Regions from separate parts of the Sporanaerobacter sp. PP17-6a genome, predicted to be linked through region 2. Evidence: riboswitches for the same ligand, from Rfam matches in the RefSeq annotation. Region 2 holds a riboswitch; each other region holds the start of a gene.
What was found. A riboswitch is a leader RNA that binds a small molecule or an ion and turns the genes downstream of it on or off. The one in region 2 is predicted to bind cobalamin.

Region 1 (7,874 bases), on a different contig from region 2:
AGTTACAAGAACCTCTTTATCGCTTCCGGTGAATCCTCCTTTAGCTTCATACAAAGTGGCACCCTTCCCTAAACTTTTTATTATATAATCGTTTATTACCTCGCTGTAGTTGCTTACTATAACAACTTGTTTACGGATATTCATACTTTCAATGGCTGCATCTATTACTAAACCATTTAGCAACACACCTAATAACGAATACAGGCCAATTTGCAGTCCATAGGCGAAGCCAGCTGCCAATGTTATTGAAAGATCGGAAATGAGCACACCCCGACCTAAATCTATACCCCAGAACCTATTTAATATTTTGGCTATAATATCTGTTCCGCCTGTTGAGGCATTTTGATTGAATACTATGCCCATGCCTATTGCAGATATTATAACACCCAAAATAAGCTGTATCAGTATATCATTTGCTAATGGTTTTTTCATGGGAAAAATTTTTTCAAATAATAATACCAAAACCGAGACCCCAAAACTTGCATATATGGTTTTAAAACCGAAATTAGTTCCGATAAAGATAAAGCCAATTGCAAATAGAAAAATATTTATAATTATCATAAGAAGTCCGATTGATAAATTCGGGATAAAATGATTTATAACAATAGCTAAACCATTAGCCCCGCCTACAGATAGATTTTTTGGCATTAAAAAAAAGTATAGACCGATTGCTACCAGTGACATTCCAACGGTAATTTTTATATATTCATTTGCTTTTTTCTTCATAGTCATCACCCTTTCTATTTATTAAATTTGCATAACAAACTATGTTGCCTCTTTTCATCGTGTCGGTTTTTTCTAATGATTCAAAACATTTAAAAGCCCTATTTAGTAATATAGGTATGTTCTTTTTACTCTTCATAGCTTCTTTCAAATAATCCGAAAGTAAATCCTTATAAATAGGATTAGCACAATTGTTTATTATGCTTATAGCTCTTTCCTTTGGACTTAAACCTCTCAAATCCGCTATTCCTTGCTCAGTAATAATTATGTTGACATCATGTTCGGTGTGATCGACATGAGATACAAGAGGTACTACGGTGGAAATAGTTTCATTTTTAGCTGTGGACTTTGTAAAGAATACTGACAGATAGGCATTTCTGGCAAAATCTCCTGAGCCTCCTATCCCATTCATGAGATTTCCACCCATTATATTAGAGGAATTTACATTACCGTATATATCTACTTCTATTGCCGTATTCATTGCTATGACCCCGAGTCTTCGGATTATTTCCGGGTTATTGCTAATCTCTTGTGGCCTCAATATTATCTTCGATTTATATCTTTTAATATCATCATAAAATTTATTTAATCCTTCCGGAGAAGGGGAAATAGCAGTTCCGGACGCTATTTGTACTTTTCCTATATCTATTAAGTCCAACATTGAATCCTGTATTACCTCTGAATAAAATTGAAGGTTATCATACTTTGAACGAGAGAATCCATTTAGTATTGAATTTGATACTGAACCGACCCCGGATTGAAAGGGCAATAATTTTCTTGGAATTCTGCCTGCTTTGATTTCATGGTCTAAAAATTCCAAAAAAATTTCCGCCATTAAATTACTGTCTTTATTTGGTTCTGCTAATTTTTTAACATCATCTCTTATATCCGTGAAAACTATGGCGATTATCTTATTTTTATCTATTTGGATATAATTTGTACCGATTCTATCTTTGCAGTTTAGTATAGGTATAGGCGTTCTTTTTGGGGGATTTGGTAAAGTATATATGTCGTGTATTCCTCTTAGATCTATTGGTTGACTTGTATTTATTTCTATTATTAATTTTTTAGCTTTTTTTACTATAGTTGGTGTTATACCTACAGAGGTAGTTGGTATCATACATCCGTTTTCGGTAATTTCAGATGCTTCTACGATTCCGATATCTATATCTTCCAAATAATTATAATTAATGTATTGAGGCAATAGGCTTAAATGAACATCACAAAATTGAATGTCTCCATTGTTTATAGCTTTTCTACAGCTATCATTTGTTTGATAGGGAATTCTTTTTTTTGTAATATTATTTCTGGCTAATTCACCGTCCAATTCATCTCCGACGGAAGCTCCTGTAATTAATGTAATTTTTATATTTTCGTTATTGTTTTTAATTCTTTTACTAAGTGCTAATGGTGTAGCTTTTGGATATCCTGAAGGAGTAAAGCCACTTGTAGCAATTGTCATACCATTTTTAATAAATAGTGCAGCGTTTTCAGCTGTAGTTATTTTTTTTCTTAGCTCAATATCTTTTATTCTATCTTCTATCACTCTTTTAACCTCCTCATGATTTTGGGCAATAAAAAAGTTCCTGAACTCGGCGGTTTCAGGAACTGTGACAAGCAAAATAACATTATGTATTTACATAATAATTCTATTCTGAAACACTCCCTATCTACCGTAGAGTTTTTAGTGCATTAGCAAAGGCAGGTATCCTGACTTAGGTTCATAGAATTTTAAGCCTTCCCAATTTCTCAGTGGCATATTTTAAAATTCTCACCTTCACAGTGGCGGGACCGTACAAGACTTTTACTTGTTTCCCTTTTAAACAAAGAAATATAAATCTTTGTACCTTTACCTAAATATTAAATTTAACTACAATTAAAATATATAATATAAATAACTTTTAGTCAAGGATACCAGAACAAGGAGATAGATTATTATAAAAAAAGATGAAGCTTCTTTTTAACAGCCTCATCTTTTACCTCACTATTCTACGGAAATTTCTATGCTATTTTCCCATAGACCGTGAATATTACAATAGCTTAACGCATGAATTGTACCGGATTTATCAATTTTTGTAGTCAGAGAAACGGAAGGCTCATTGTATATTTCGCTTTCTCCGTGAGCACTGAATTCAGAATTTCCGATTTCTATTGGGAATTTTGCATCTTTAGGCTGAAAGAATATTTTTATCCAACAAATGTGATGTTCCAAAGTATTCGGGTGAGGTATTTTTTCTCCTACTATTGCTTTTATTTCAAATGCTTCTCCTTTTTTAACTTTTTCAGGGGCATGAATTACAGGCACATGTTTTTCACCCTTCCAATCTCCGCTTTGAATTGTTTCTCCTATATTTTTCATATATTAAAGACCCTCCCTATTGTTTTTTGTTTTCTATATTCGTCATATAGAATTTAACCTATAACATTATATACCCAAGGATTTTAAAAAGTACTCATTTAAAAAGTATTTAATTTAGTTTTGGTGTATAATATTAAGGTAATTAATTATTGGGAGGATAAAATGGGACAAATAGAACTTATTGCGACCTCGACTTTTGGTTTGGAATCATTAGTTAAAAGGGAGCTTTTAAAATTAGGATATACGGATTTAAAAGTTGAAAATGGAAAGGTAACATTTAAAGGTGAAGAAAAAGATATTGCAAAGACAAATATCTGGCTTAGAACTGCCGATAGGGTATTCTTAAAAATGGGGGAATTTAAGGCTTTAACCTTTGATGAATTGTTCGAAAAAACTAAAGCACTTCCTTGGGAAGAATGGATAGATGAAGACGGGGAGTTTACCGTAAACGGAAAATCCGTGGATTCTAAGCTATTCAGCATTTCAGATTGCCAAGCCATAGTTAAAAAAGCAGTTGTAGAAAAATTAAAAACAAAATATAAAACTGAATGGTTTAAAGAAACAGGAGCTAAATTTACAATATTGGTTTCGATTTTAAAAGATGTGGTAACTCTATCCATTGATACTTCAGGGGAAGCCCTTCATATGAGAGGATACAGAAAAATGCATGTCAATGCACCTGTAAAGGAAACAATTGCTGCGGCTATGATTCAACTAAGTTATTGGAGTCCGGAGAGAATACTTATTGATCCATTTTGCGGTTCCGGCACTATTCCCATTGAAGCTGCTATGATAGGGAAAAATATCGCTCCGGGAATACAGAGAAGTTTTGCGGCAGAAGATTGGCAAAAAATAAAAGAAGAATATTGGAAAGAAGAAAAGATTTTTGCAAGGAAATCTATTATACAGGAGAGAGAACTGAAAATTTTTGGGTATGATATTGATAAAGAAGCTGTTAAAATTGCAAGAGAGAATACGTATGAGATGGGAGTGGACGACTGTATTACCTATGAAACAAAGGATGCATTGCAACTAAGCTCCAAGAAAAAATACGGAGTTATCATATCAAATCCTCCCTATGGAGAGAGAATGGGAGAGAAAGAAAAAGTAGAGGATTTATACAGAAAAATGGGTGAAGTTTTCAGTTTTTTGGATACATGGTCTCTTTATTTTCTTACATCTAACGAGGAGTTTGAAAAAATATACGGAAGGAGAGCTGATAGGAGAAGAAAATTATTTAATGGAAAAATTAAAGTGAATTATTATCAGTTTTATGGTCCAAGACCAAAAAAGAGAAATTAAAATGAAGGAGGAATTATTTGTGAAGATATACACGAAAACCGGGGATAAAGGGCAGACAAGTCTTTTTGACAATAAGAGAGTATCAAAAGATGATATAAGAGTTGAAAGTTATGGCACTGTAGATGAGCTGGTATCATTTTTGGGTCTTGCTAAAAATTATATAAAAGACGATAAGGATACATATGAATTAATAAATCATATTCAGAATAAACTTTTTATTGTTGCAGCCAATCTTGCCACAGAAGATCAAACAAAGGTTCCTCATAGAATAAAAGATGAGGATATAGACTATCTTGAAAAAAATATAGATAAGTATATGGCAAAGGTAAAAAAGCCCACAGGTTTTGTATTACCTGGGGCCGGACAAGCATCTTCATATTTTCATGTATCAAGAACAGTTGCCAGAAGAGCCGAAAGAAGAACAATTTCTCTTCAAAAAAATGCTGAAATAGATTCAAATGTTGTGAAATATTTAAACAGATTATCTGATTTACTCTATTCCATAGCAAGATATTTTGAAGAAGAAGAAATAAAAGTAGATTTTATACATTAAATTTTTCTACCATTTTATTTAGTTTATCTGCAATTTCCGATAAGCTTTCAATGGAAGAGGTGATTTCCTCCATGGCTGCAAGATTTTTATCTATTGCTTCCGAACTGGTTTGAGATGCTGCAGTAGTTTCTTCTGATATAGCGGATATTTCCGTAGCTCTTTCAAGGATATATTCGCTATTATTTCTTACCTCTTTAGAAGCTTCCGCAATTTCGACTATTGAAAGATTGATCTTATCGAATTTTTCCACCAATTCTTCAAAAGAAGCTTTAGTTAAATCAGCGACTTCTACACTTTCATTAACTATTCCGCTTACCTTTTCAATGCTGTCTACAGCACTTTTACTGCTTCCTGTAACGGAATTTGTAATTTTGGATATCTCATCTGAATATGTATGGGTTTCGTCGGCAAGTTTTCTTATTTCATCTGCCACTACAGCAAATCCCTTTCCTGATTCTCCTGCTCTTGCTGCTTCAATTGCTGCATTTAATGCAAGAAGATTCGTTTGTTCTGCTATTTGGTTTATGATTACTACTATATTTTCAATGTTTTTAATTTGTTCATTAAGATTTTCGATTATTCCTGAAGTATTTTTGGTAGAAGAATCAATTAAACTTACCTTATCGATTATCTTTTCCATATCTTTGCTACCTTTTTCTGCTGATTTGGCCATGGAAGCTGAAAGGTCCGTAGCCAATTGAGTATTTTTTTCTGTATTTTGTGAAAGAGTAGTAAGATTGGATATGGCTTCGCTTAATTCAGTAATATTTTTTGATGTATCTTCTGAACCGGAGGCTATATCGTTAACACTGGAAGCGATTTGTTCCACTGCCTGAGTAGTATCTTCGACAATATCAGACAGATCTTTGGCGTTTTTAGATAATACCTCAGAATTCTGTGTTATTCCTGTAATCATATTTTTTATATTTGAATTAGCCTTGCTTAATGAATCCGTGATTCCACTGAATTTATTTTTACCGTTGAATAAACTTATTTCGTTTAAGTTGCCTCTAGAGATTTCTTCAATAACCGGTTCGATAGCTTTGAAGAACTTTACAAGCCAACGGCTAATTGAGAAATAGGTTATTAATAAGAAAATAATTATGTTTACAAATGAAAAAATTAACATTATAAAATTAGGACTAACATTCATATGTTCTGCTAATAAGACGTATAATCCATTTGATATTAAGGTACTTATAAGTAAGTTAATTACTAAATGTGTTATAAGTCCTATTTTAATTTTAGATAGATTGTTATCTTTATTTTTTGTGTTTTCCTTTGTAGTTTTGCTTTCCATAATAAACCCCCCTTAAATATAATAATTTTACAATACAATATCTATTGTACATTAAATCGACAAAAAATGAAATAATATAAAGTAATAATTGCTAATAAAAAAATTATAATTAGATTTATGATATAATTAAATAGTAAGTGAGGTTTTTAAATTTATAGGTTGAAATTGTATACAAGACATGATAATATATAAAAAAGACTTCTATAGAAGCATTAATAAATCAGAGAAGCCTTTTTGAAACTTATTTCAAATTATATTGAGAAAAATGGAACTTTCCTATAGGCTATAAAATTAAGGAAGGGTGAGAGAATGAATAATAAGATTAAAAATATAGTGGGTATACTGATTTTGGCAATAGTAATAGTTGTTTTTTATATTTTTCAATCCTCCAATAATATTAATAGTAATACTTTTATTACTTCGGGACTTCTTTTAAGCAAAGATGAGGAGGGTGATAGTCATTCAATTATCCTTCAAATATTGGGAGAAGATAAAGAAAGTGAGTTAAAAGAAATTACGATCTATGTAAAAAATAAAAAGCTATGGGATGGTTTGAAGAAGGATAAATATTATTATATGACTTATTCTCAAGATGATTCAAAGAATAAGACTTTAATTAAAGCTCAATTAAATGAATCTCTGAGAGAAACGATATATGATAAAGCATTGAAAGAGGAAAATGAAAAGACTGAACAGGAAGAAAAATTAGAATATGTACATCTTTCCGGAGACAAACTTGATACTTCCGATTTGACTCTCTTAGACAGTAAAAAAGTTGATCTGGATAGAGACGGAGAAGATGAAAGTATAGAGATGTATACTACAGCTCAAAGGTATGATAATGGAGAAATAGCATGGGATGATGGACAGAAATGGTTTCTCATTATAAAAGATGAAGATGGAGAATTTGTTTTATTTGATGATTATATACAATTGGGAGCATTGGAATTTTGGGTGTTTACATCTAAAGATGATTATCATATAGCTACCCTTCAGACGGGCTCTGCTACATTTAAGTTGTCTGATTTTAAATATGACAATAAAGAAAAGGGATTTGTAAAAAAGGATATATTTAATCCCGATTATTTAAATGTAATCTATAATTCTTCTATAAAGTAAGGTGAATTAAAGCATTCATTTCAATTGAGGTGAATGCTTTTTTAAAAGGAGATAGTTTAATGGGAAAAATAAAAAAGATTTTGATTCTTAACAATGAAGTTGAAGCCATGTTACTGGATGAAATATTGTCAGAAAAAAATATTCCTCATGTTTTAAGGAGTTATCATGATCAGGTTTATGATGGCATATTTCAGAATCAATTAGGATGGGGTTCTATAGATGCAGATGAGATATATAGGGAAGAAATAATCAATATTTATCATGATATTTTACAGAACACTCAAGATTAATATTAAATTGTTTTGTATTTTATTGTATAGTGTGTTATTATGAAGGCGAGCAAAAAAATTTCTAAAATATGGGTGATAGCTATGTTGGAAAAGAACAAAGTTAGTTATTTTGAAGACCAAATAAAAAATTTCAATATGCTTAATTATCACGTTCTTGAGGGAATGGCGGACTGGGTCAGAGTTATAGACAGAAATGGGACAATTATATATGCAAATAAGACCATGAAA
Region 2 (7,874 bases):
TTATCTAAATTCATTCCTGCCCTGGTAAGGGTTGCGGTTTCCCACGCGTCAAGGTTACCTTGGTTTTCCGTATAATATACGGTTTCATAATAAGCCTTTACAGCTTCAATAAATTTATCAAGGGTATTATCCGCTTCTTCTTCATTCTCGAAAACTGCTATTGCAGTACTATCTTTAATATCTGTATTCTTAATCTTTGCGGTGATATTTACAGAACCGGCCTTATGTGCCTCAGCATCGCCATTTTCATCAATAGAAACTATTTCAAAATCAGAACTCGTCCATTCAACCCCATTGTCTTCCAATTCATTTCCATTAACATCCAGTACAGTAGCTTCTAATTTAAATTTATCTCCCTTTACTATCGGAGTATCTTTCAATCCTTTGATAATTATCTTTGCAGGTTTACCAATTATTTGTTCTACTCTAATAGTTATTTCATCATATATATCTTCAAAGAACTTTACCTTTACTCTTACTTTGGTCTGTCCTTCTTTTAATCCCTTTACATTTCCATCTTGAACTTCCACTATAGTATTGTCTAAACTTTCCCAGACAACTTCCTTATTCACAGGTTCTCCATTTTCAAATACTTTAGCTTCTAATTTAATTGTTTCTCCTTGCTTCAAAGTCAGTTCTTTTGATTCTCCCTGTATTTCTATGGTGAAATCTTTAGGTTTTTCATTACCCAGTTCATAATACATGGATTTATTCGCACTTAAATCCACCAAAGCTGCAAATCCATATACCTCTTGCCCGCTTTTTGGATATGCATTATCAGGCAATACTTTAAATTGATCCCCTACTTTTAAGCTCAATAATGTATCTAATAGAGTAATTTTATTCCCATACTTATCTTCTTTTGTCCATTCATCAGAATATATATCTTCACCGGATGCTATTAATCCTTGAATTGCAAAAGAGTGGGTTTTACAGTTTTCTATTAATGCATTTTCATTTTGCACAAATTTCAGATGGTTTTTTATACCTTGAACAGCTTCTTCAACACCTTCCAAATCCTCATGTTTTGAAAGAGCTATAAGGGCTAATGAGTTAAGTTCATTGTTTGGGTCATCATTACTTGTATTCTTTATATAATATCTTCCCGAACTATTTATAAATTTACTTAATAATGAATTTACGGCTCTTTGTTCGTCATAATCTGCTCCCGCCATATCTAAGGCTATTATGGCATTGATTAACCATTCTGGATTTGTATCCTCATAAAAATTGCTATCCAATATTTCTTGAACATAATTTTTATCATAATAATCCTTTGGATCTTTTCCAATGGCAATAGCCATCATTATATCCTCTGCCCTCGTATTGGCATTGGGAAAATAGCTATATTTTGATGCTTTCTCGGTTATATGGTCTTCGTCAACTCCCATAAGCTTTAAACCCATAGCCGTAGTGTATTCATATTTGTCGGGATTGTTTACAATGCCTTCTTTAACTTCTTCTAATGCTTCACCAATTCTCTCCTGTCTTGTTACTATTTTTAAATCAACACTATCTGATAACACTTCGTCTTCATTTTTTTCGACCGATGCTGTAATTGTAATATTTCCTGATTTTAATGCAGTCAAAATACCGCCCTCGTCTAATTCCGCCAATCCTTCCGGTGATAATTTCCACTTTATATCAATTTGCTCAAGCATTTCTCCTTCCGCATCTAAAACATCAGCCGATATTTTTGTTTTTTTACCTACCTCTATTTCTGACAGTTCTCCGTCAATTTTTATATCTATGCTATTAAGTTCTACTCCAACTATATTTATCGCAATTGATTTTTCCACATTTTCAAATCCCTTTATTTTAACGGTAATATTAGCCGTACCAATCTTATGACCCGTGATTGTTCCCATCTCATCTATGGTTGCTATCTCAGTATTATCCGATGACCATATGTAAGATTGTGAAAAGTCATATTTTCCATTTGCATCATAAGTTTTAGCCAACAACTGCATTTTCTTTCCAATCTTTAAATCACCGGAACCCCCTGGTAAAAATATTTTTACAGCAGTAGGGTCTCCAATTCCTGCGTTTATCTCTTTGAACATGGATTTTTCAGTATATACATCCGTTAAAGCTGAGAAAACTTCAGCTGTAGCATAATCATTATATGAACTTTTACTTTCTTTAAATTGATTTCCATCCCTTAAATCTAAAAGGCCTTTTATGGTTTCAACAGGTATATTTTCTTTAACGGCCATCAGAGCTTGTACCATTTTGGATGTAAGCTTTGCACTTTCTACTTCTTTGCCAGACCAATCTATTTCTCCATACATTCCTGAGTTAAAACGTTCGGATTCAATATAGTTTATAGTTTTATCAATCAAGTCGGTACCAATAATATCTTGATGATTGGAAAGGGCTGTTAAAGATACAGCCGTCAGTTCCAGATCTCCATCCGAACTCCAGCTCCATTCTTTTACAAAGGCCTTATCCCCTTCAACGGTAAATTTGGTTTCCAACAATTTAACAGCTTTATCCACATCATATTCTGCCCCTGCCATATCCAAAGCTATTATGGAATAGGCTATATCTTCCGCCTCATCTCCCGTATCCGTTTTAGTTTCAAAAAATCCTTCTTTCGTTTGGGACTCTGCTAAAAAGCTTAAATAATCTTTTCCCCCATAGCTTGCAGGATTAAAACCTGCTGCAATAAGACTCATAATAGATTTTGCATATTCTTTAGAAGTTGAATCTCTATAACTATCACCTATTTCAAAAGATAAATCTTCTAATCTTAATTTCCCCCGTATAGTTTTTTCATCTACACCTAAACTCTTTAATGTCATTGCTTCAGAATAAGTATATTCTTTTATTTCTTTAGAATAATATGTTTTCATATCCTCTATTGCGGCACTCAATCTATCATCTTCCAATTGATTCCCATGATATCCTAACACACCTAATTTATCAGCATAACCGTTCATATCTGCCACAGGTATACTTGACAGTATTATAACCAATGCCATAATACTGCCAAGCAATACTTTAGTTATACTTTTCATAGTCAACCTCCTCGTATTCTTTATTTTTAAGATAGAATATCTTTCGCTGTTCTATGCCTCCTCCTTTCTAAAATCTCATGTCTATTATTTATCCTTTCTCACTCTAATAAATTTTACAAAAAATAAACAGCTCTGGCTTCCAGTAAAAGTCAGAGCTGTTAAACTCATTATATACTATAATTTATAATATTTATTATATCAAACAGCTAAGTATAATTTACATATGCCTTTCGTCGGAAGGTAATGCAAATATGCCTAAGCAGGTATCCTGACTTGTGGATCAAAGCAACGTTTTCCTTCGCCTTCCCATTTATTGTATAAACAGTGACATCTTGAAGAAATGCTCCCCACTTACAGTGACCGGATCGTACAGGACTTTCACCTGATTCCCCTTTAATCTTTATCTTGAGATAAAGAACTTAAACATTTTATTATTAAGTTATTATGAAATTTAATTCTTTTGCCTATAATCAGCATAGCATATAAATCTAACTACCGCAATATCTAAAAACCGAATTTGTGGGATTCTTTAAAAATGACATTTTTTATTGCATATGTGCAAATATCTTGTCAAAATAAAGAAATGCCAATTCAAGGTCAACCCTCAAATCGGCATTTCTTATCTATTTCATGATCAATTCATACAATCTGTACAACATCACTGCGGTATTTCCTCTTGTTGCCTCTTTCTTAGGATTAAAACTGTTTTCGTCCAATCCCTCAAATATCCCGTTATATTTTCCTATTGCTACTCCTTTTCTTGCCCAATCCGATATTTCGTCTGCATCCGTATATTTTATTTCTTCTTCTTTCTGTTCCCTATAAAAGTTATTTTTCAGTATGTTTCCTATTATCTTTGCCATCTCTTCGTTGGTTATATTGGCTTGAGGCTCGAAGGTTTCCTTCGTTTTTCCATCTATAAGCCCTTCTCCATATACTGCACATACTGATTTGTAATACCATTTATCTTTTGATACATCTTTGAATGGCAATTCTTTATTTCCTTCTTCGTCATATTTCATCATCCTTGATATTAAGGCTGCAAATTCTCCTCTTGTTATGTTCTCATTGGGAGCATATTCTTTTTCTGTTCTTCCTTTGATTATCCCTTTTGAACTCAAGCTTCTTACTGATTCTCCTATTATATCGTTTCCCTTAATGTCTTCAAATTCTCTATCTCCCTCCTGTGCAATAAATCTTCCTGTATTCATTGTTATGAATTTAACCGTATTGTCTGTATTGTCATATACTCCTCCCAGTTCTTCTTTATTCCCTTCATTGCCTATCTGCAATACTCCTATATTAGACTGTACTTTTATTTCTTTTGTATAAGGAATCGATATTTCTATTGGCTTGTTTAGCACTATCTCTTTACCAGCCTCATCTTTTATTGATATTTCTACTCCATCTGCTATTTTAATAATTTTTATATCTAATTTTTCACCTCTGTTTATCAATTCTTCAGATAAGGATACTATCCCCAGTTCTGTTTTTATTTCTATTGTTTCTATTCCTTCCTCTTTAGCTTTATTTAATGCTTCTTTTGTTATGAACAGTCCTATTTCATACTCCTGTCCTTTCCCTATTTCTATTACTTCCTTATTTTGTATGTTCCTTGTAGGTTCTATGTTTTGTTCTTTAAGTTTTTGGTCTATTTTTTTTGCTGTAGTTATAAATTTATTATTTATATAATCTTCTCCTATCGTCTTTTCGTCTTTTGAAAGTTTTACTCTTGAAAGTTTTTCTGCTCCTTTTTCTACTAATTTTGCAGATATTGTTTCTATTTTCTTCCCATATTCCTTTCCTATATTTTTGACTATCTTACCTTGGTTTGTTATGGTTTCATTTATTAATTCTTCCGTTTTCGTTTCCGATGGTGTTTTGTTTATCAGTTTGAGTACAAATTCCAGTACCTTTTCCGAAGTTTCTTCTATTTCTTTTCTGCTCTCCTGCAACTTAGCTTTTTCCGATGCTCTAATAAGTATAGATTGTATCTGCGTATTCTTTGATAATATTATATTTATCCCTTCTTCTGTAGTTATCCTATCTGTTGCTTTATTCATTATTGTTAGTACGTCTCTCATATCTTGAGCTATCTTTAATGCAGTTTTTTCTTCTTTTATCTCTTTTCCGTCTCTTGCTAATTTCCCTGCTGCCGATTCCACCGCTCTTAATATCTGATCTTCCGTGGAATTAGGATCTGTTACCGTTTTGTATTCTATTTCATATTCGGGATTCTTTATCGGTTTTACCTGCTCTTTTCCTTCCTCTTCTTTGATAACTTCTTTCTGAGGTATCTCTTCCCCTGTTACCGTTATTTTTACAGGTACGGGACGGACTATATTCCTTATACCTTCTCCGCTAAACCTTTCTGCCGATACATAATATGTCCCTGGGCTGTTAAATTTCAATACTGCTTTTCCGTTTTCATCAGTAACTGCAGGCTCACCATCTACCGAAAATGCACTTTCGTTTACGTATATTTCCGCATTATCGACTTTCTCTTTTATAGTAGGTCCTCTTCCGCTTTCATCGTTTAAATCCGTTGCCTCTCCCGTGAGAGTTACGGTTACCTCTTCTCCAGTTTTAACACTTGTTTTGTTGGTGGAAATCTTTGTATACCAATTTTCAAACCCATAGGCACCGAAATACCATTCTATTACATCCCCGTCTTTAAGATAATATGCATTGGATCCATAGTTGGGAAGCCATCCGTTTACCCTGTACATCCAACCTGATGTAGATCTGTAATCGAATTCCCTGTCTCCGTCCACCATGGCAAGATACAGAGACCAACCATAGTCCTGATAATCATAATCAACTCCTTCAGCTTCCATAGCCTTTATCGTAGCATGGGCAACAGTAGATCCTTTGAATTTTTCTTTTCCCCAGCCTTTTGACGGTGTGGCGGAACTTCCGCTTGCCGGTCCTAAATAATCATCCAATCCGAATCTTGATACCTTTATATCTCTCATAGGTACTACCGTATGATCATATCCCTCAATTCTTATCTGTACGGTAACTTCTTTATCGTTAGGATCCGCCGGAGGATTAGGATTGTTTGGATCCGTCGGATCATTTATATCTTTAGTTTTTATTATGATTTCATCACTAAAATCCGAAATATTTCCAAGATTATCAACTGCTCTTATTTTATATTTATATTCCGTATTATAACTTAAGGCATCGGGATCAACAAAAGAATCTCCCTCGGCATTTCCTAAATATTTGCCGTCTCTATAGATTTCAAAATACTTTATTCCCGATTGGCTTACTGCCGTTATATTTTTTAATGTTACTTTATTTTTACTTACTTCATAATCAAATTTTACTCCCGTCGGTTTTGTTTCATCCCCGAATACTCCGTATATTGAAGAATTATTGGTAATGTTTACGGTTAACTTTTTATTGGAAACATCATTCCCGAGATATTCAAATTTGTTGGAAGCATTGTTAAAAATATATATGGCGGATTTGGTTAAATCTTCTCCTGAATTTACAGGCATTCTAAGTAAAATATCATCCGATTCATCTACACCTTCAAGAGAAATTTCTATTATCTTTCCGTGTAATTTTAGGGAACTCTCTTCTCCCGGTTTTTTTGAATCCGTCACATCTGAAACCATTATAGTAGAAGAATCGGGATTATATGAGGATTGAGGAAATTCAGCATCTATCCCTCCGGCAAAATACATTTTACCGTCTTGAGAAATTTTTACTTTTTTACCCAGTTCAATTCTGTCATGTTCATCTTCATCATCATGAGTCCAGTCGTAAATGGAGCCTTTGCCCTCCACAAAGAATATATATTGATCCAATGCATAAAGAGCCTGTTCCGATGCCATACCGTTAGTTGCCAGACTTCCACCTACTTCCGTATGGGCTATTCCTCCATCAGCAGTCTTAAAGCTTAAAAGGGCTTCCACTAAATTTTTATTCTTTGTAAATTCAGGTCCCGTCGGATCTACCCCGTTGGTACAAAGTCCCATTATCACTTGAGAGCATGATTCCGAATTTACCGTCCCCCAAGAAACAAATCCTCCTTCAGGTCTTTGAATTTGTGAAAGAGCATCTACGGCTCTTGCGATGGCAGCTTGTACCTGAGGATAATCTTTATTGTTATAGGGTGCAAGAGCAGTCATTACCATTCCGCTCATATCGGGATCCGGATCTGTTCCTTTCCCCGCTAATTGCCAACCGCCATTTGTACATTCATTATTAAGAAGATACTGAATCATCCTGTCTCTATTCCACTTTGCATCAGCTGGGATATCATATTTTTTACTGTCCACTGCTATAAGTCCGAAAGCAACTCCGTTGTTCCCTTGTCCTTCTATATCTCCGTTATATATCTTTTCTATAAGGTTATACCCGCCTATATTGGTAGGATCTCCTCCCGCTGCCGTAACTCCCAAAGTTATTCTTTCGTAATCTGTTATGTTGGGAAGAATTCCTTTATTCATTACAATATAGTTTTCCGTCGATTCCAAATAACTGCTCGGAAGACTCTTTCCTGCCCTGTTCACTCCCACGGACACCCAGTCCATGCTGTAATGATTAGTAAGTACCACGTCGGAAAGGACATCAACAGTACTTCTCACTTCATCAATAATAGCATCACTTATTTGGAAAGAAGCTGGATATTCCTCCCCATTTATTTTTAAGATAAATTTATATAGACCTTTTTCCAATGTAGAAGGAATATCTATACTTCCGGAATTATATCCTGAGTTGGTAAATGAAGTCTTCCCTTCAATGCCTATCGGATTTCCTCCCTCATCCGTTACAGGTTCATTATTGGCATTATATAAATATACATTATAATCTGTATTTGGATTAATACCCTTAACTCCG
Region 3 (7,874 bases), on a different contig from region 2:
ATGATGGGTTTCCTATTTCATAAATAAGGGTACTTAAGACCATAATAGGATAATGCCAAAGGTATATTTCATAGGATCTTGTACCAATCCAGCGCATAGGTTTCCACGAAAGTATAGGACCTAAAATTCCTTGTGGATGACAAACACATGCTATAAGTAAAGCCGTGTTTAAACTAAACAGAAATAATCCGCCTCTGTATAAAAAGGAATTATATTCATCTATAAATATGACACTAAAAATAAAGATAGAAAAAGAAATAATGCTTATGAGTTTTAACTCATTTTTTTGTTTCGGAGAAACTTCCTTAGTGAAATGTTTCTTGTTTGCCAAAACAGTTGCTAAAAAGCTTCCTATTAATAATTCAAAAGCACGAGTATCTGTGCCATAATATACACGGCTTGGGTCGGCAGTTGGATCATAAAGTATACCCATCAAAGTTGCTGAAAGCAAAGCTCCAATAAAAACTATACGTGAAAACTTGCCGATTTTTTTAGTGATTTTTAGTCCTATTATAAGTATAAATGGCCATAAAATATAGAATTGCTCCTGTACTGCCAAAAACCACATATGTTTCAAGGGAGATGGTGAGCCAAAGCTATCAAAGTAAGAAATCTTGTGAAAAATAAACCACCAATTAGTTGTATATGAAATAGAAGACATTGCATCTCCTAAGAGGCTTGTCAAAAGTCTATGGTTAAAAAGTATTACCCATAAGACAGTGACTATAATCATTAAATAAGCAGATGGTAATATTCTGCAAAGACGATCTTTCCAAAAAGTTTTTACTTTAAAATTTTCTCCTGTTAATAAAATTTTAGAGGTTACTAAATAACCAGATAGGACAAAAAAGATATCAACTCCTAAAAAACCACCTTTAGCCCAACTAAAGGTGAAGTGATAAAAAACTACAGATAAAATTGCAAAGGCGCGAAGTCCATCTAATCCTGTTATGTAACGACGATTGTGTATAGTGTTCAATATGAAATCTCCTCTACTTCCTATAATATTAATTATAACCTCTAACTTAAGTATATTAGTCTATGGTTTAAAAAAGGTTTCAAATAAGTTATATAAAGATTACAATATAGTTACAAATATTATTGCTTCATCTGTAAACATGGATGAGATAACAAAAAAATGTGGAATATCTAAAGAATTACAGCAGTTTACTACTGAGATACCGAATATGTTCTTCGAAAATTCAGAAGAAATTAAAGCCAAGATAAAGAAATATAATGTATATTTATATATTATCAGTTTATATATTTAATTTCATTGGTAATTAGCGGATGGTTTTCCAAAGTCATATAGATGGAAGAGGGCTGAGAAAATGTTTAACAAAATGGTTTGTGAAAACGGCGTTTATGATGAAAATATCATTAGAAATAATGTTGATAAAATTATAATTTTTTATAAGATATATTTTGAGATAAATAAAAGTAATTGAGGAATTATTTTCGATGGATATTGATTATATAAAAGTAAATAAGTTATAATTGAATTTAAATCAATGATATCAAACTTTGTAACATTTTGTAATAAATGATTTTAATAAAAAATTAGTAGCATTTATTACTTTAGCACTTTTAATTTATAATTCGGAGAAAAAAGTTATCTTTTAATTATGAGGTTATAAACTTATATTGTTTGATATTAATGGGAGAGGAGTTCGGTATAAGATGAAGAAAGTTGTTATTGGAGGGGTTTTATCATTAATCGGAACATTAGGCTTATTAACTGTTTGTATCATAGTTGCAAATGATGTGGTGTCGGGATGGAGTACACCGCCTGGGCGTTTTATGACTACGGTATTTTCTTTAGGAATGACTCCTATATTGGTGTTTTAAGGCGAGAAGTCCTGCCTGAAATAAACAATCGTATTTCGTTGATGGCATTATATGGAGCAACATCGGATTGTAAGGATATATTAATAAATTTCATAGAAGAAGTTTATAAAGGTGAAGAATAAGAAGAAAGATTAAAATAATTATTTAAAGAGGTAGAGAAATGAGTAAAATTGTATTTTTTTGTATACCAGCCTATGGACACACCAATCCAACAATAGAAGTGGTCCGTGAACTTACAAAAAGAGGGCATGAAGTATGGTACTATTCCTTTAGTATGTTCCGTAAAAAGATAGAAGGAGCAGGTGCTAAATATATTGAATGTGATAAGTATGTACCTGAACTGAAGGCTGAAGATGAAAAAAAAATAGGAAAGGATTTTGCAGCGCTTATTGAAATGACAGTGGATACTACTATAGCCTTAGACGAGAAAGTTTGCAAAGAACTAAATGAATTTCATCCTGATTGTATTGTTTCAGATTCTTTGTGTTTTTGGGGAAAATTATTTGCAGCTAAACTGAATATAAAATATGTTTGCTCTACCACTTCCTTTGCTTTTAACCAATATACCGCAAAGATGATGAAACAAAATTTAATGGAAATGGTACGGATGATTAAAGGAATGCATCGTATCAAGAAAAAAATTAAACAATTGAATGACTATGGATATGCTGTTGATAATTTTATTTCTCTCATCCAAAATGACAATGAAACATACACTATTGTGTATACTTCAAAGGAGTTTCAACCGTTAGCGAACACATTTTCAAATAAATATTTTTTTGTGGGTCCTTCTGTTTCCGATATATTGGCGGGACCACGAAATAGTGATAAGAAACTTATCTATATTTCCCTTGGGACCGTAAACAATAAAAATAATGAATTTTATAAAAAATGTTTGATGGCATTTGGTGATGGCGAATTTGATGTTATCATGTCCGTAGGCGAAAGCACGGATATTTCATCGTTGGGAGAAATACCTGAGAATTTTGAAATAAAGAACAAGGTTGAACAAATAAAAGTATTACAAAATACAGATGTTTTTATAACACATAGCGGAATGAACAGCGTTAACGAAAGCTTATATTATGGCGTACCGATGGTATTATTTCCCCAGCATCAAGAACAACGCATGGTAGCTGAAAGAGTTGTGACTTTAGGTGCCGGAGTTTATTTAAAAAATGATAACCCCAAAGATATGAAAGAAGCGGTGCAGACGATTCTAGAATATGATTCTTATCAGGAAAATGCCGTAAAATTATCAGAAAGCCTTAAACTATCCGGGGGTGCAAAAAAAGCAGCGGAGGTTATCGGCAGGATTGCAGAAGAATAGATGTGGCTGAAATAGGATAATTTAGATATTAATGACTATATCCTTGGATTATCAACAGATGAATTTATTAATGGACTGCTGGATATAAATTTAAATACGGAGGAATAACAAATGCATTTAGAAAAACCGGAATGGATTAAAGTAAAAATACAAGGTGGAAATGTATCAGGTAAGGTAAACTCTTTGATTTCAGAACTTTCTTTAAATACCGTATGCAATGAAGCCAATTGTCCTAATAGGATGGAGTGCTATGAAAGAGGAACTGCCACATTTATGATATTAGGTAGAAATTGTACCAGAAACTGTACCTTTTGCAATGTAACTAAGAAAAAGCCCGAAAAAATAAACCCCATGGAACCGGAAAACGTAGCTAAGGCTGTAGCTAAGCTTGGTTTAAAACATGCCGTTATTACATCTGTTACTAGGGATGATTTGGAAGATCAAGGAGCTAATCAGTTTGCAAGAGTTGTAGAGAAAATAAGAAAGACTGCCCCAAAGGTAACAATTGAACTGCTTATACCTGATATGCAAGGAAATAAGGAATTAATAGATATTATCATAAATTCAGAACCAAACATACTGAATCATAATGTAGAAACAGTACCGGAATTATATTATAAGATTAGACCTATGGCGGTATTCGATAGATCTATAGAATTACTTGGTTATGTAAAGAAGACAAAACCAAATATGAGGACTAAATCGGGTATGATGTTAGGCTTGGGTGAAACTAAAGAACAGATAATAAATGTATTTAGAAGATTAAGAGAAGTTGATTGTGACATGCTGACATTGGGGCAATATTTGCAGCCCAGCAAATCCCATATTCCGGTAGTGGAATATGTTACTCCTGAAACATTTTACGAATATAAAGAAATCGCGTTATCCATGGGTTTTAAGAGAGTGGCATCGGCACCTCTCGTTAGAAGTTCTTACTATGCAGAGAATTTTTAAGACATGAAGGGGACGGTAAGACTGCAGAAATATTTCTCTCCGCTTTTGTTCAAAATATTTTTTCCCTCTGTAACGAAACATTCGTTTTTGGGATATATAAGCAGAATCAATTAAAAGGAGGCGAGGTAGTGGGTGCCCGCATTGAAGAAATATACAAAGAATACGCCCAAAGCGTGTACAAATGGAGGTCGAACAGCATTTAAAGGAATGTGACGATTGCCGCTCGGACTATGAAAAGATGAAATCTCCTGTCAATATACCGCTGCCGCCAACGACGGATAAAGAGGTAGACTTTTTGAAGAAAGTTAGGCGCAAGGCCTGGTGTATCGCTGCCTGTCTCTTTGTCATCGGGATATTGATTGGCATTGCCGGCATTTACATTGGGGAAACCGATGACGCACCCGGCGCTGCGCTAATTGGTATCCTGCTGATGATAGGATTAGTGGTGTTTGGCGTAAGAGCTGCTTGGCGCAGACGTTGATGGCAAAGTAAAATTTGTCTTGACAATTGATATCACTATATTTAATATAATAGATGAGAATTGAATATAAGAATGAATAGGGCTAGGGAAGCAGGGTGAAAATCCCTCACGGTCCCGCCGCTGTAAAGGAAGAGTCTTTTCTAAATGTCACTGGGAAACTGGGAAGACAGAAAAGATGATGAATCTTAAGTCAGAAAACCTACCTATTTATTAGCAGAAATAACTCTACGGTGGATGGAGAAAGCTGATTATTATTTTAGAAGAATTTTTGCTTTATTGAATTTTATATAATAAAGATTATTTAATAAGCTTATAAGAACTTCATTAGCCATGATTATTGCTTTAATGAAGTTCTTATTTTTTTATAAAAAGAGAGGATGAAAAAGGTGAAGTTCTATAAAAGGATATTGTTGCCATTAGTTGTGATTATGTTGATATTTAGCGTTTCGGGGTATACTAAAACTACTGAGACAGGCGGGTTGAGCAATACTCAAGACCTTCCCATAACTGTAGAGGGAAATAATTATCCGTTAAAGATAAAGGATTTTCTCAAGAAAGAAACTATCTTAGAAAAGAAACCGGAAAAGGTAGCTGTTTTATCAGGCACCCCCTTAAATATATGGTACGATTTGGGGGGAAAATCCATATGTACGTCTAATATAACAGATAATTTAAAATTGATATCCGAATATAAGAAGGAAATAAACGATCTTCCACAGATAGGGCCTGTATATTCCATAGATATGGAATCCGTAGTATCCCTTAAACCGGATTTAATTATAGCTCAGGCCGGCACTCAAGGGACACAGGCGGATAAATTAAGGGATATTGGGTTTAAGGTGATTACTACTAATATAAGAAGCTATGATGATGTAATAGCAACTTATAATGCCTTCGGCAAGATACTGGGAAATGAAAAATCAGCTGAAGCAAAGATAGAAGCTCTAAAGAATAAGAAAGAAGAAATAGTATCTAAACTGCCCAAAGACAATAAATCCGTGGTCATATTATATATAACAGCCAAAACTATTGCTGTTAAGTTGGACAATAGTATAGCAGGAGATGTAGCTAAAATTTTAAAACTTGACAATATTGCATCCGATTTGCCTCCCGATACTATAGGCTCGGAAACTACTCCGTTGGATGTGGAATACATAGTGAAAAAGAATCCTGATTATGTTCTGGTTACAAGTATGATATCTGATGACGAAGAGGCCAAAAAGACTATGGAAGAGGAATTTAAGAGTAACCCCGTATGGAAGGGAGTAAAAGCCGTTCAAGAGGGACGAGTTATTTATCTTCCCCAACAGTATTTCTTATATAATGCAGGTCCTTATTATAGTGAAGCAATAGAATATATGGCAAAGAGTATATATCCGGAAATATATGGAGAGGTGACTCATCAGGATGGAAAATGATATTTCTCTCAGGGACAAAAAGGGATTTAAAATAACTGTTATTGCTATCTTAGCGATGCTCTTCTTTATATCTTTTATATTAGGGCTTACAAAAGGAACTCTTGAGGTAGAGGTGAAGCGGATATTTGAAGTTATTTCTAAGGATGACGGAAGTCCAGAGAGAATGGTAATTTGGAATATCAGGCTTCCAAGAATGATATTGGCAGCTTTGGTAGGAATAAATCTTGCTCTGTCAGGTGCTATTTTACAAGGGGTAATGAAGAATCCCTTAGCTGATCCCAGCATAATCGGTATAAGCAGCGGAGCAGGACTATTTGGAATTATTGTATTGGTCGTTTTTCCCCAGTATATAAAAATGGTGACTATTGCAGCTTTTATGGGAGCCATGTTGGCTGCCTCCATAATATATCTTTTATCCTGGAAAGGCGGCATAAAAACTATAAGGGTAGTATTAGCAGGAGTAGCTGTATCGTCTCTTTTTGCCGCAGGGATTTCAGGAATATTGGTCTTTTATAGTGATCGGGTCCATGGAGCATTGAATTTTATGAATGGAAGTTTATCATCAAGAAGCTGGCCGGAAGTTTGGACTATTTTACCTTACACTATAATTGGTTTTGTTTTAGCAAATATATTTGCGGACAAACTTAATATTTTGATATTGGGGGACGATGTTGCACGGGGTATTGGCTTAAATGTTGAAGCAACAAGATTTGGATTTACGGCTTTAGCCGCTTTTCTTGCGGCAAGTGCAGTAAGTGTTGTGGGACTTTTAGGATTTGTAGGGCTTATAGTGCCTCACAGTATAAGGTTAGTTATTGGGAACGATTATAGATACATGTTTCCTGCAACTGCTTTATTTGGCTCTGTACTCCTAATGCTAAGCGATACTTTTGCAAGAACTGTTTTAAGCCCCATGGAGATACCGGTAGGAATTGTAATGGCGGTACTGGGAGTTCCTTTCTTTTTATTCTTGCTAAGAAGGGAGTAAAAGGCTAAAGATGAATAAGAATATTATATTATCAATTGAGGGTTTAAGCGTAAGCTATAAAAATAAAGATGTTTTAACGGATATAAATTTACAGATAGAAAAAGGGAAGGTCTATTCTATTATTGGTCCAAATGGCTGTGGAAAGACTACTTTAATACGGACCATTAACAGAAGTATAAAACCTAAAAAGGGAAAGATTTTTTTAAATGGAGAGAATATATTCAAAATGAAAAACAAAGATGTAGCTAAAAAGATAGCCATATTAAATCAAAATAATAATACGATGAACGATGTAACTGTAAAAAGATTAGTTCAATATGGGCGATATGCTTATAAAAATTGGTGGGAGACCGTTGACGGAAAAGATAGTGAAATAGTTCAATGGGCAATGGAGAAGACGGGAGTGATAAAGCTTCAGAACAGAAGAATTAATACCCTTTCAGGAGGAGAAATGCAAAGGGTGTGGATTGCTATGTCTGTTGCACAAAAGCCGGAGATACTTCTGCTGGATGAACCTACTACTTATCTTGATATATGTAACCAATTAGAGATAATGGATCTCATAACGAAGCTAAATAAGGAAGAAGAAATAACTATAGTCATGGTACTCCATGATATAAATCATGCGGTCAGATATTCAAACGAACTCATTATAATTGACGATCACCAATATACGCAAAAGGAGATCCCTGGATTATATTAAAAAGCGGAGCAATTGAAGAAGTCTTTAAAGTTAAAGCCGAAATAACAATGGATGAAGATACGAAAAAACCGAGATTTTATGCGAAAGAATGCATTTAGAAAGTATAGGGAGGTCCTATGGTGAAGATTACTTTTATAACTGTATCAACCCCT
Region 4 (7,874 bases), on a different contig from region 2:
TGCGGCTTGGTTTAAATCATGCAAAACCATCACTACCGTTAATCTCAGTGTTCTGTTTAATTCCCTTACCAATTCTAAAATTTCTACCTGATAGGATATATCAAGAAATGTAGTAGGCTCATCGAGCATAAGTATCTTAGGCCTTTGAGCCAAAGACATGGCTAACCACGCTCTCTGTTCTTCTCCTCCCGACAAGGTTGTAACAAATCTTTTTCTCAACGGAATAAGACCGGTTTTTTCCAACGCCCAATTTATTATATCCGTATCTTCTTTACTAAGCCTTTTCCCAAATTTTAAATGAGGGTACCTGCCGTATGATACCAATTCTTCCACAGATATATCGGATGCTATACTCTTTACCTGGGGCAGCATAGATAGTTTTTGAGCAATGACCTTAGTATTCATATCCTTGATATTGGTTCCGTCTAAGTAGATATTACCTCTTGCCGGCTTTAAGCATCTGCCCATAGCTTTAATTAAAGTTGATTTCCCTGAACCGTTAGGCCCTATAACGGTAACTATTTGTCCGGAATCTACATTAAAGCTTATATTTTTCACAACATTCTTGTCTCCATAATTCACATCTAAGTTTTCAACTTTTAATTCCATATTTAATACTCCTTCTTTCTTCTTAGTAAATATAAGAAAAACGGAGCTCCCAATGCTGACATTATAATTCCTACAGGTATTTCCATAGGTGCAAACATTACTCTTGCGAGGGTATCACATAGCATGACTACAGTAGCTCCCGTAAAAATAACTGCCGGCAGTAAATATCTATAATCAGAACCTATAAACAATCTCGTCATATGTGGTACTATAAGTCCTACAAATCCTAAAAGCCCTACAACGCTTACAGCACTTCCTGCCAATAAGGACGAAATTATAATAAAGGCAAACCTTGTTCTTTCAACATTTAATCCAAGGCTTGTAGCTACTTCGTCTCCCATCATCAGTATATTCAGTTTGTTTGGTATCAATAAAATCAAAAAAATCCCTATAGCTGCATAAGGAAATATAATTTTTACCTGCTGCCACGTAGTAGATGAAAGGCCCCCCACCATGAAGCCTATAACTCCTGCCACCTTGTTCGGATAAAACGTCATCAAGGCGTTTGTTCCCGCTCCCAATAAGGAAGAAACGGCAACTCCGGCCAGTATCAATCTCGTTGGTACAACACCTTCCTTCCACGCTAAAAAATATATAAAAAGTGTGGCCAGAAGTGCACCTATAAATGCACCTATAGGTGCCAAATAGTAGAAATCCGGAAAGAGTATCAGAATTAATAATGTCATAAGTCCGGCTCCAGAGGAAACTCCTATGATATTTGGCGCCGCTAATGGGTTTCTCATAACACCCTGCAATATGGCTCCCGATAATGCAAGACATGTCCCAACGAGGGCTGCTACTATAGTTCTCGGCAATCTGACGTTCCATATTATTTGATAGTTCACTGTGGATTTTTCAAAGAATACCGCATTTATTATTTCCTTTGGATGTACCTTTACCGCTCCATTTCCTATGCTTATAAAAAAACTGATTACAGTCAAAGCTATAAAAATCAGTAAAATAACCTTCTTTTTAATTCTTTCTTTTTTTATATTGCTATCAGTCATATTTTATTCCCCTTAGTATTAAGCATTTTAATAGCTGTATAGTCTTTTATATAAAGACTATACAGCCATGCCAATCTTTTTATTTGAATATATCCGGATAAAGTATTTTTGCTAAGCCTTCATAAGCATCGGGATATTTTGCATTTGGTTTATATAAGTACAAGTCCTTAGAAAGAATTATATATCTGTCATTCTTCACAGCAGTAAGAGAGCTCCAAGCCGGATTATCTTCCACATCCTGTTTCAATCTTGCCATTATTTCCTCTTTATCGCTTCCCATAGTTTGTACAAATATGAAATCCGGATCTTCCTGTATTATTTTTTCCATGCTGAAGACCTTTGCATCAGACGAATTTGCCGCAGTATCGGATATATTTATGGTGTTTAAATCCTTGAGCATTTCCCCCACCATTGATTCCGAATTCCTGACTGTAATATTTTTAGCAGTAGCAAATACTATTAGCACTTTATATTTTTTGTCTTTCGGTACTTTTGCTATTATTTCATCTACTTTCTTTTTTACTTCATTGGTGTGTTTTTCATACAGGTCTTCTCTTCCGGTAATCCCCGTGAAAAGCCTTACAGTCATATAATAATCCTTTAAATAAGTATTAGCTAAATCAATAACCTGAATGTTATTTTGTTCCAATGACGGAATCAGTGATGCTTGACCTTTAAAGTCATTAGTCAAAATGACTAAATCAGGTTTTAATGCCAATATCTTTTCAAGGCTCGGAGAACCGGGGCTTCCTACAACTTCAGCGGATTTAGCATTTTCAATAGGTTTTTCCTCGGCTTCTTCTACCTTTCCTATTACTTTTCCGCCACAGCTATCCCAGATGTCAAGATATGAATTGTATAAGCAGACAACCCTTTCAGGGTTCTTTTTTATGGTTACTTCTTTTCCTCTGGCATCTGTAAATACTACATTATCCTTATTAACAGTAACCCCGTATTCTGATACTGGTTTATTCTCTTCTTCTTTCTTCGTTTCTTCTTTAGCATCATCATTATCCGAACCGTTTACATCTTTAGTGTTTTGACATCCGCTAAATATTGATACAGCCATCACAACTACCAAAAATAATAACAACATCTTTGTCTTTTTCATATTTCATTCCTCCTAAAATATTCTTTTCAATAATCAGTTATTTTCTATGACGGTTTTTAAGTGAGATATGAATATATCTTGAATTTTTTTATTCTGACCTAATCCAAGCATATTCACTTCAACCTCAAAACCGTCTTTGATTAACGTATTCTTCCATGAACTGCCTTTATCGCCAGCCATATCGTTGATTACGTGATCCCCCGTTACCAACATAAAGGGCATTAGTATAATTTTTTTTATCTTTCTCCGGAAGAGTTGAGGTATTATATTCCCTAACGTTATACTTCCTTCCATTGTTCCGATAAATATATTGTCTGAATATTCCTTTCTAAAATATTTTTCCAACAGACTATAACTGGTATCCGAGCTATGATCTGTACCATGTCCCATAAAAACCAATGCCTCATCAGGTTTAATTTGCGGAATTTCAATTGAATTTACTGTCCTTTCATAATCTGTATCATCGTATAACAGCGGTACTCCTATTTTTACAATGATATCCTGATTTTCTTTTTTAAACAATTCTGCCTGATTTACGAGCTTATTGTATTCATGACCTGGTATTATATGAAGGGATTGTATATATATTTGGGAAATACCTTCGTTTTTCATCTTCCCCAATGCTTCTGTTACATTATTTACTGATATTCCATCCCTTTTCTTAAGTTTATTAATCACCATCTGGGAAGTAAAAGCCCTTTCCGTATAATATCCGTTAAACTCCTTCTTCACCCTCTTTTCTATGCTTTTTATACATAATTTTTCGGCTTCCTCAAAGGTGGTGCCAAAACTTGCCACAATAATTCCTTTCTCCATTATTCCCTCCTTATCTCAAATAAAAAAACCATGGCCTTTTCTGCTATGGTTATATATAAATAAAACTTACATGTAAACAACCACTTCCCTCCGAAGGCTTATTTATAAAAGTTACAGGCAGGTCTCCTGGCTAATAGTTCATCCTACTCTCAATACCTTCCCAGAAAAGCTTCCAGTGGTAATTGTATGATTTCGTTCCTATTTACAGTAGCGGGGGCTGCAGCGGATTTTTCACCGCTTTCCCTTTTAATTTCAAAAAACCTGTAATTTTAAGCTATTTAATTATACAAGATTATTTCTTTAAATCTTTATCAATAACTTTAATTATATCATATATATTATCATATAAATTTATATAATTTATTTTAGGGCGTTTTATCAACACCACATTTACTCCTGTTTCTATAGCTCCTTTAATCTTTTCTTCGGTTCCTCCCTCATCTCCGCTGTCCTTAGTTACCATATATTTTATATTATAATTATTATACATGGCCTTATTGAATTCCTCTGTAAAAGGTCCTTGGGCCGCTATTATCTGCTTTGGAAGAAGCCTCAGGTCCTCACATTTTTTTATCACAGAATAGGTAGGCAAAACTCTCGCATACAGTCTGTCAATCTCTAAAGATGAAGTAAAAAGCTGAAGGTTATTGCTGCCGACAGTCAAAAGTATATTTCCTTTAGTTCCCTTTAAGTATGATATAGCTTTATCATAATCGGGAAAACAAGATACTCCATCTGTCTTATCATAGGAGTTTCCCTTTCTTTCATATCTTAAATATTTTATTCCCATAGATTTACATGCTGCCATGGCATTGACCGAAACCTTTTCGGCATAGGGATGAGTAGCATCTACTATACATTCTATTTTTCTTTTCCGTATCAACTTTTCCATATCCCCTTGTTCCATTTTTTCGGATATTACTTCCGCATTACAATCGGATTCTATTAGTATTCCTCCATACTTCGTAGCTGTAGAAGCTATAACGTCATATCCTCTTTGAAACAACAATTCTATTATCTTTCTTCCGTCAGATGTCCCTGACAATACCAATATCATATTGCATACCCTCTCGGTGTTATCATTTTGCCTTTTGCCATATAGGTATGTGAATTTCCGACAATAATCGTGGTAAACATATCTATATCATATTTAAGCATATCTTCAAGTGTAGTTATAACACATGATTCTCCCTTTCTTTTAGCGTTCCTGACTATCCCCACTAATGTATCATTTTTTTTATATTTAAGAAGTATTTCTCTTGCTTTTTCTATTTCCTTTTGTCTTCCCTTGCTCTTAGGATTATACAAACATACTACAAAATCCCCTTCTCCTGCACAGTGAAGCCTTTTTTCAATTAAACTCCAATCCGTAAGTAAATCACTCAAACTTATCGTAACATAGTCGTGCATAATAGGCGCTCCCAGAGAAGCCGCCGCTGCATTTGCAGCAGTAATCCCCGGTACTACTTCTACCTCTACGGAGCTTTTGCTTTTAAAAACTATTTCCAAAATTATTCCCGCCATTCCGTAAACACCGGCATCCCCACTGCTTATCAATGATACGGTATTCCCTTCTTCCGCATATTTTAAGGCTTCTTCACATCTTTCTTTCTCTTTTTTCATGCCCGTCGAAGCTACTTCTTTATCTCTTATTATATCTTCTATCAAGTCCACATAAGTTTTATATCCAACTATTACATCCGATTTTTCAATAGCATTTCTGGCTTCAAAGGTCATATGTTCAATATTGCCGGGACCTATTCCGACTACAAATATTTTTCCTGTCTTGTCCACCTATATTTCCTCCCATACAGATAAGGTTATTCCATTATAAGATTTTTTGGTCATAAGAAAATGTCCTCCCGAAGCGGTAAGCATTGCACAGGGTTCACAGACCCCGCCAACCCCTATAGTCTTTTTCACAAACTCGGAACAGCTAAAATTCTTTTCCACAGTTTTTATTTCTTCTCTGGAAACTATTTTAACTTCAGCATCATAATATCGGGCAGCTTCAAATATTCCTGCTTCATTTTTCTTAAGATCCACCGTTGCAAAATGCTTTATACTTCTTACGTCAATGTTTAAAGAATTCAATGCTTCTGCTACAGCCGATATTATAGCTTCCTTAGGAATTCCCCTTTTACAACCTATTCCTATGATTATATTTTTAGGTATAAGCTGTACTTCATTGGAAGAGGAGATGTCCAAAACTTTGTTTGTTATGTATATCATTCCCTTTCCCTTCGCAGATTCCACTATATTATCCGGAAGTTTTATATCTATTCTTATATCTGACTTTATCCCTACCAATTCATCATTTACTATAAGGGCAGTAACATCTTTGGCATTTAACATGTCGGATACCCGACAGTTTAATTTCTCCGCCAAAGTATCAACGGCTATCAATCCTCTGACATCGGAAGAAGTGGTTATCACGGCCTGCCCTCCTACTCTGTCTGCCAATAAACATGCCGCGTCATTAGCTCCTCCCAAATGGCCCGAAATTAAACTTATTACAAACTGTCCCTTCTCATCCATAACTATTATGCCGGGGTCCGTAGTTTTGCTTACCAAATACTTAGCTATACTCCTCACCACTATTCCCGCAGCCATGATAAACAGTATAATATCGTATTCATAAAATATGCTGCCCACGAATTCGCTCAATTTTTTATCTATAGTCAAAGTTTCCTTATCAGACCATTTTTTTAGGGTATATATATCTATCCTAATATTATCCAACGATTTTTTTACTCTCTTGGCCTGACGGGTACCTCCTTTTGTCAGAGTAACTATTGCCCAGTTCATTTTGCTCTCCTATACCCGTGACTAAAATTGCTGTCATACAGCTTGGACAGTTCATACTCATCCCCAAGAAAATCTCCTACAAGGATCTGTGCAGTTTTAGTTATTCCTTCTTTTTTAACCTTTTCCGCTATATTGCTGAGGTTGCCGATTATTATTTTTTCATCTTCCCAGCTGACCCTTTGTATTACCGCAACGGGTGTAGTTTCCTTATAGTGGCTTTTGAGCCTCTCTGCTACCTGATCTATCATCTGGACTGAAAGAAATATAGCCATAGATGCATTATGAGATGCTAAACTTTCCAAACTTTCTTTTTCAGGGACTTCTGTCCTTCCGCCTAATCTGGTACAAATTATCGTCTGCGAAACGCCGGGGAGAGTAAATTCCTTTTCAATAGCAGCAGCAGAAGCTACAAAAGAGCTGACTCCCGGAACTACTTCACTGTCTATTCCCAATTTTTCCAAGGCGTCTATTTGTTCTCTTATGGCCCCGTATATACTTGGATCTCCACTGTGAATTCTGACGACCTTTTTCCCTTTAGTAAAATTTTCTTTTATCACGGATATTACTTCCTCCAATGTCATATAAGCGCTGTTATATACTAAACTTTCCTGTTTCCTATCCCTTAATATCTTTTCGTTTACCAAGGAACCGGCATATATTATTACATCCGATTCATCTATTAATCTTTTTCCTTTTATAGTTATCATCTCCGGATCCCCCGGTCCTGCCCCTATAAAATATACCTTGTTCATATTAATCCCTCTTTTTTTATTATAACTATTGACATATAAGGTACTTTCTCCAACTGCAAATCCTTTATATCATAGGAAATATACTCTTCCTTTGTACCGCATTTTGATATCAGCGCAAAATTTTTCTCTAAACCCATTTCTATCAGTTTTTGGGCTAAAATTTTGCTGTCGGAAGATGGTTTCATAATTACTATATTATCACAAAAATTTAATATCCCATCTATATTTTCAACATTGCCTTCTAAGGGAATTACAGCGAAAGTTTCCTTTCCCTTTGCCAAGGGATTGCTTATCCTCGCTGCCGAGGCACAAAAAGAAGTTATTCCCGGAATAGTTTCCACTTCGTTACCTAATTCCTTTATCAGCGGAACTAAATACATATATGTACTGTATACTGTAGGGTCCCCTATGGTTAAAAATCCGACATTCTTCCCCGAAAGAAGAATCTCATTTATTATATTTGCATTTTCTCCCCATTTTTCTTTAAGTTTTTCCTTATCGTAAACCATTGGAAAGGACAGATTTATTACTTCCGCATCTTCTTTTAAATATGCTTTGGCTATATCAAAAGCTATGCTTTTTTTATCTCCTCTGCTTTGAGGGCAAACAACCTTATCCAATCTTTTAAGCACTTCAACAGCTTTTAGTGTAACCAATTCCGGATCTCCGGGGCCTAATCCTATTCCATAAAGTTTTCCTCTCATAATTATCACCTTTTATCTGCATATATAATATATATTGGATTCCGCGACTCCATCATAGTTAAATTAC

Region 1: another riboswitch for cobalamin. It lies ahead of PP176A_RS14205 (succinate CoA transferase); the one in region 2 lies ahead of PP176A_RS04655 (Ig-like domain-containing protein).
Region 3: another riboswitch for cobalamin. It lies ahead of PP176A_RS08505 (ABC transporter substrate-binding protein); the one in region 2 lies ahead of PP176A_RS04655 (Ig-like domain-containing protein).
Region 4: another riboswitch for cobalamin. It lies ahead of PP176A_RS07620 (sirohydrochlorin cobaltochelatase); the one in region 2 lies ahead of PP176A_RS04655 (Ig-like domain-containing protein).

What each region holds. Positions count from the first base shown of each region.
Region 1 is NZ_FMIF01000038.1:53,220-61,093, reverse strand. It holds gene PP176A_RS14210 (YitT family protein) at 1-726, opposite strand, end outside; gene PP176A_RS14205 (succinate CoA transferase) at 707-2,269, opposite strand; cobalamin riboswitch at 2,407-2,589, opposite strand; gene PP176A_RS14200 (class II SORL domain-containing protein) at 2,708-3,082, opposite strand; gene PP176A_RS14195 (THUMP domain-containing class I SAM-dependent RNA methyltransferase) at 3,245-4,384, shown strand; gene PP176A_RS14190 (cob(I)yrinic acid a,c-diamide adenosyltransferase) at 4,404-4,937, shown strand; gene PP176A_RS14185 (methyl-accepting chemotaxis protein) at 4,927-6,237, opposite strand; gene PP176A_RS14180 (hypothetical protein) at 6,547-7,356, shown strand; gene PP176A_RS14175 (hypothetical protein) at 7,416-7,646, shown strand; gene PP176A_RS14170 (SpoIIE family protein phosphatase) at 7,728-7,874, shown strand, end outside.
Region 2 is NZ_FMIF01000009.1:27,306-35,179, forward strand. It holds gene PP176A_RS04655 (Ig-like domain-containing protein) at 1-3,020, opposite strand, end outside; cobalamin riboswitch at 3,262-3,458, opposite strand; gene PP176A_RS04660 (S-layer homology domain-containing protein) at 3,644-7,874, opposite strand, start outside.
Region 3 is NZ_FMIF01000017.1:15,382-23,255, forward strand. It holds gene PP176A_RS08480 (acyltransferase family protein) at 1-979, opposite strand, end outside; gene PP176A_RS16230 (hypothetical protein) at 1,681-1,848, shown strand; gene PP176A_RS08490 (macrolide family glycosyltransferase) at 2,009-3,178, shown strand; gene lipA (lipoyl synthase) at 3,290-4,132, shown strand; gene PP176A_RS16055 (hypothetical protein) at 4,314-4,613, shown strand; cobalamin riboswitch at 4,675-4,834, shown strand; gene PP176A_RS08505 (ABC transporter substrate-binding protein) at 5,000-6,031, shown strand; gene PP176A_RS08510 (FecCD family ABC transporter permease) at 6,021-7,019, shown strand; gene PP176A_RS08515 (ABC transporter ATP-binding protein) at 7,030-7,722, shown strand; gene bchH (magnesium chelatase subunit H) at 7,842-7,874, shown strand, end outside.
Region 4 is NZ_FMIF01000015.1:97,445-105,318, forward strand. It holds gene PP176A_RS07605 (ABC transporter ATP-binding protein) at 1-609, opposite strand, end outside; gene PP176A_RS07610 (FecCD family ABC transporter permease) at 612-1,616, opposite strand; gene PP176A_RS07615 (ABC transporter substrate-binding protein) at 1,696-2,727, opposite strand; gene PP176A_RS07620 (sirohydrochlorin cobaltochelatase) at 2,761-3,543, opposite strand; cobalamin riboswitch at 3,643-3,823, opposite strand; gene PP176A_RS07625 (cobalt-precorrin-6A reductase) at 3,836-4,600, opposite strand; gene cobJ (precorrin-3B C(17)-methyltransferase) at 4,597-5,337, opposite strand; gene cbiG (cobalt-precorrin 5A hydrolase) at 5,338-6,351, opposite strand; gene cobM (precorrin-4 C(11)-methyltransferase) at 6,348-7,103, opposite strand; gene cobI (precorrin-2 C(20)-methyltransferase) at 7,100-7,807, opposite strand; gene cbiT (precorrin-6Y C5,15-methyltransferase (decarboxylating) subunit CbiT) at 7,813-7,874, opposite strand, start outside.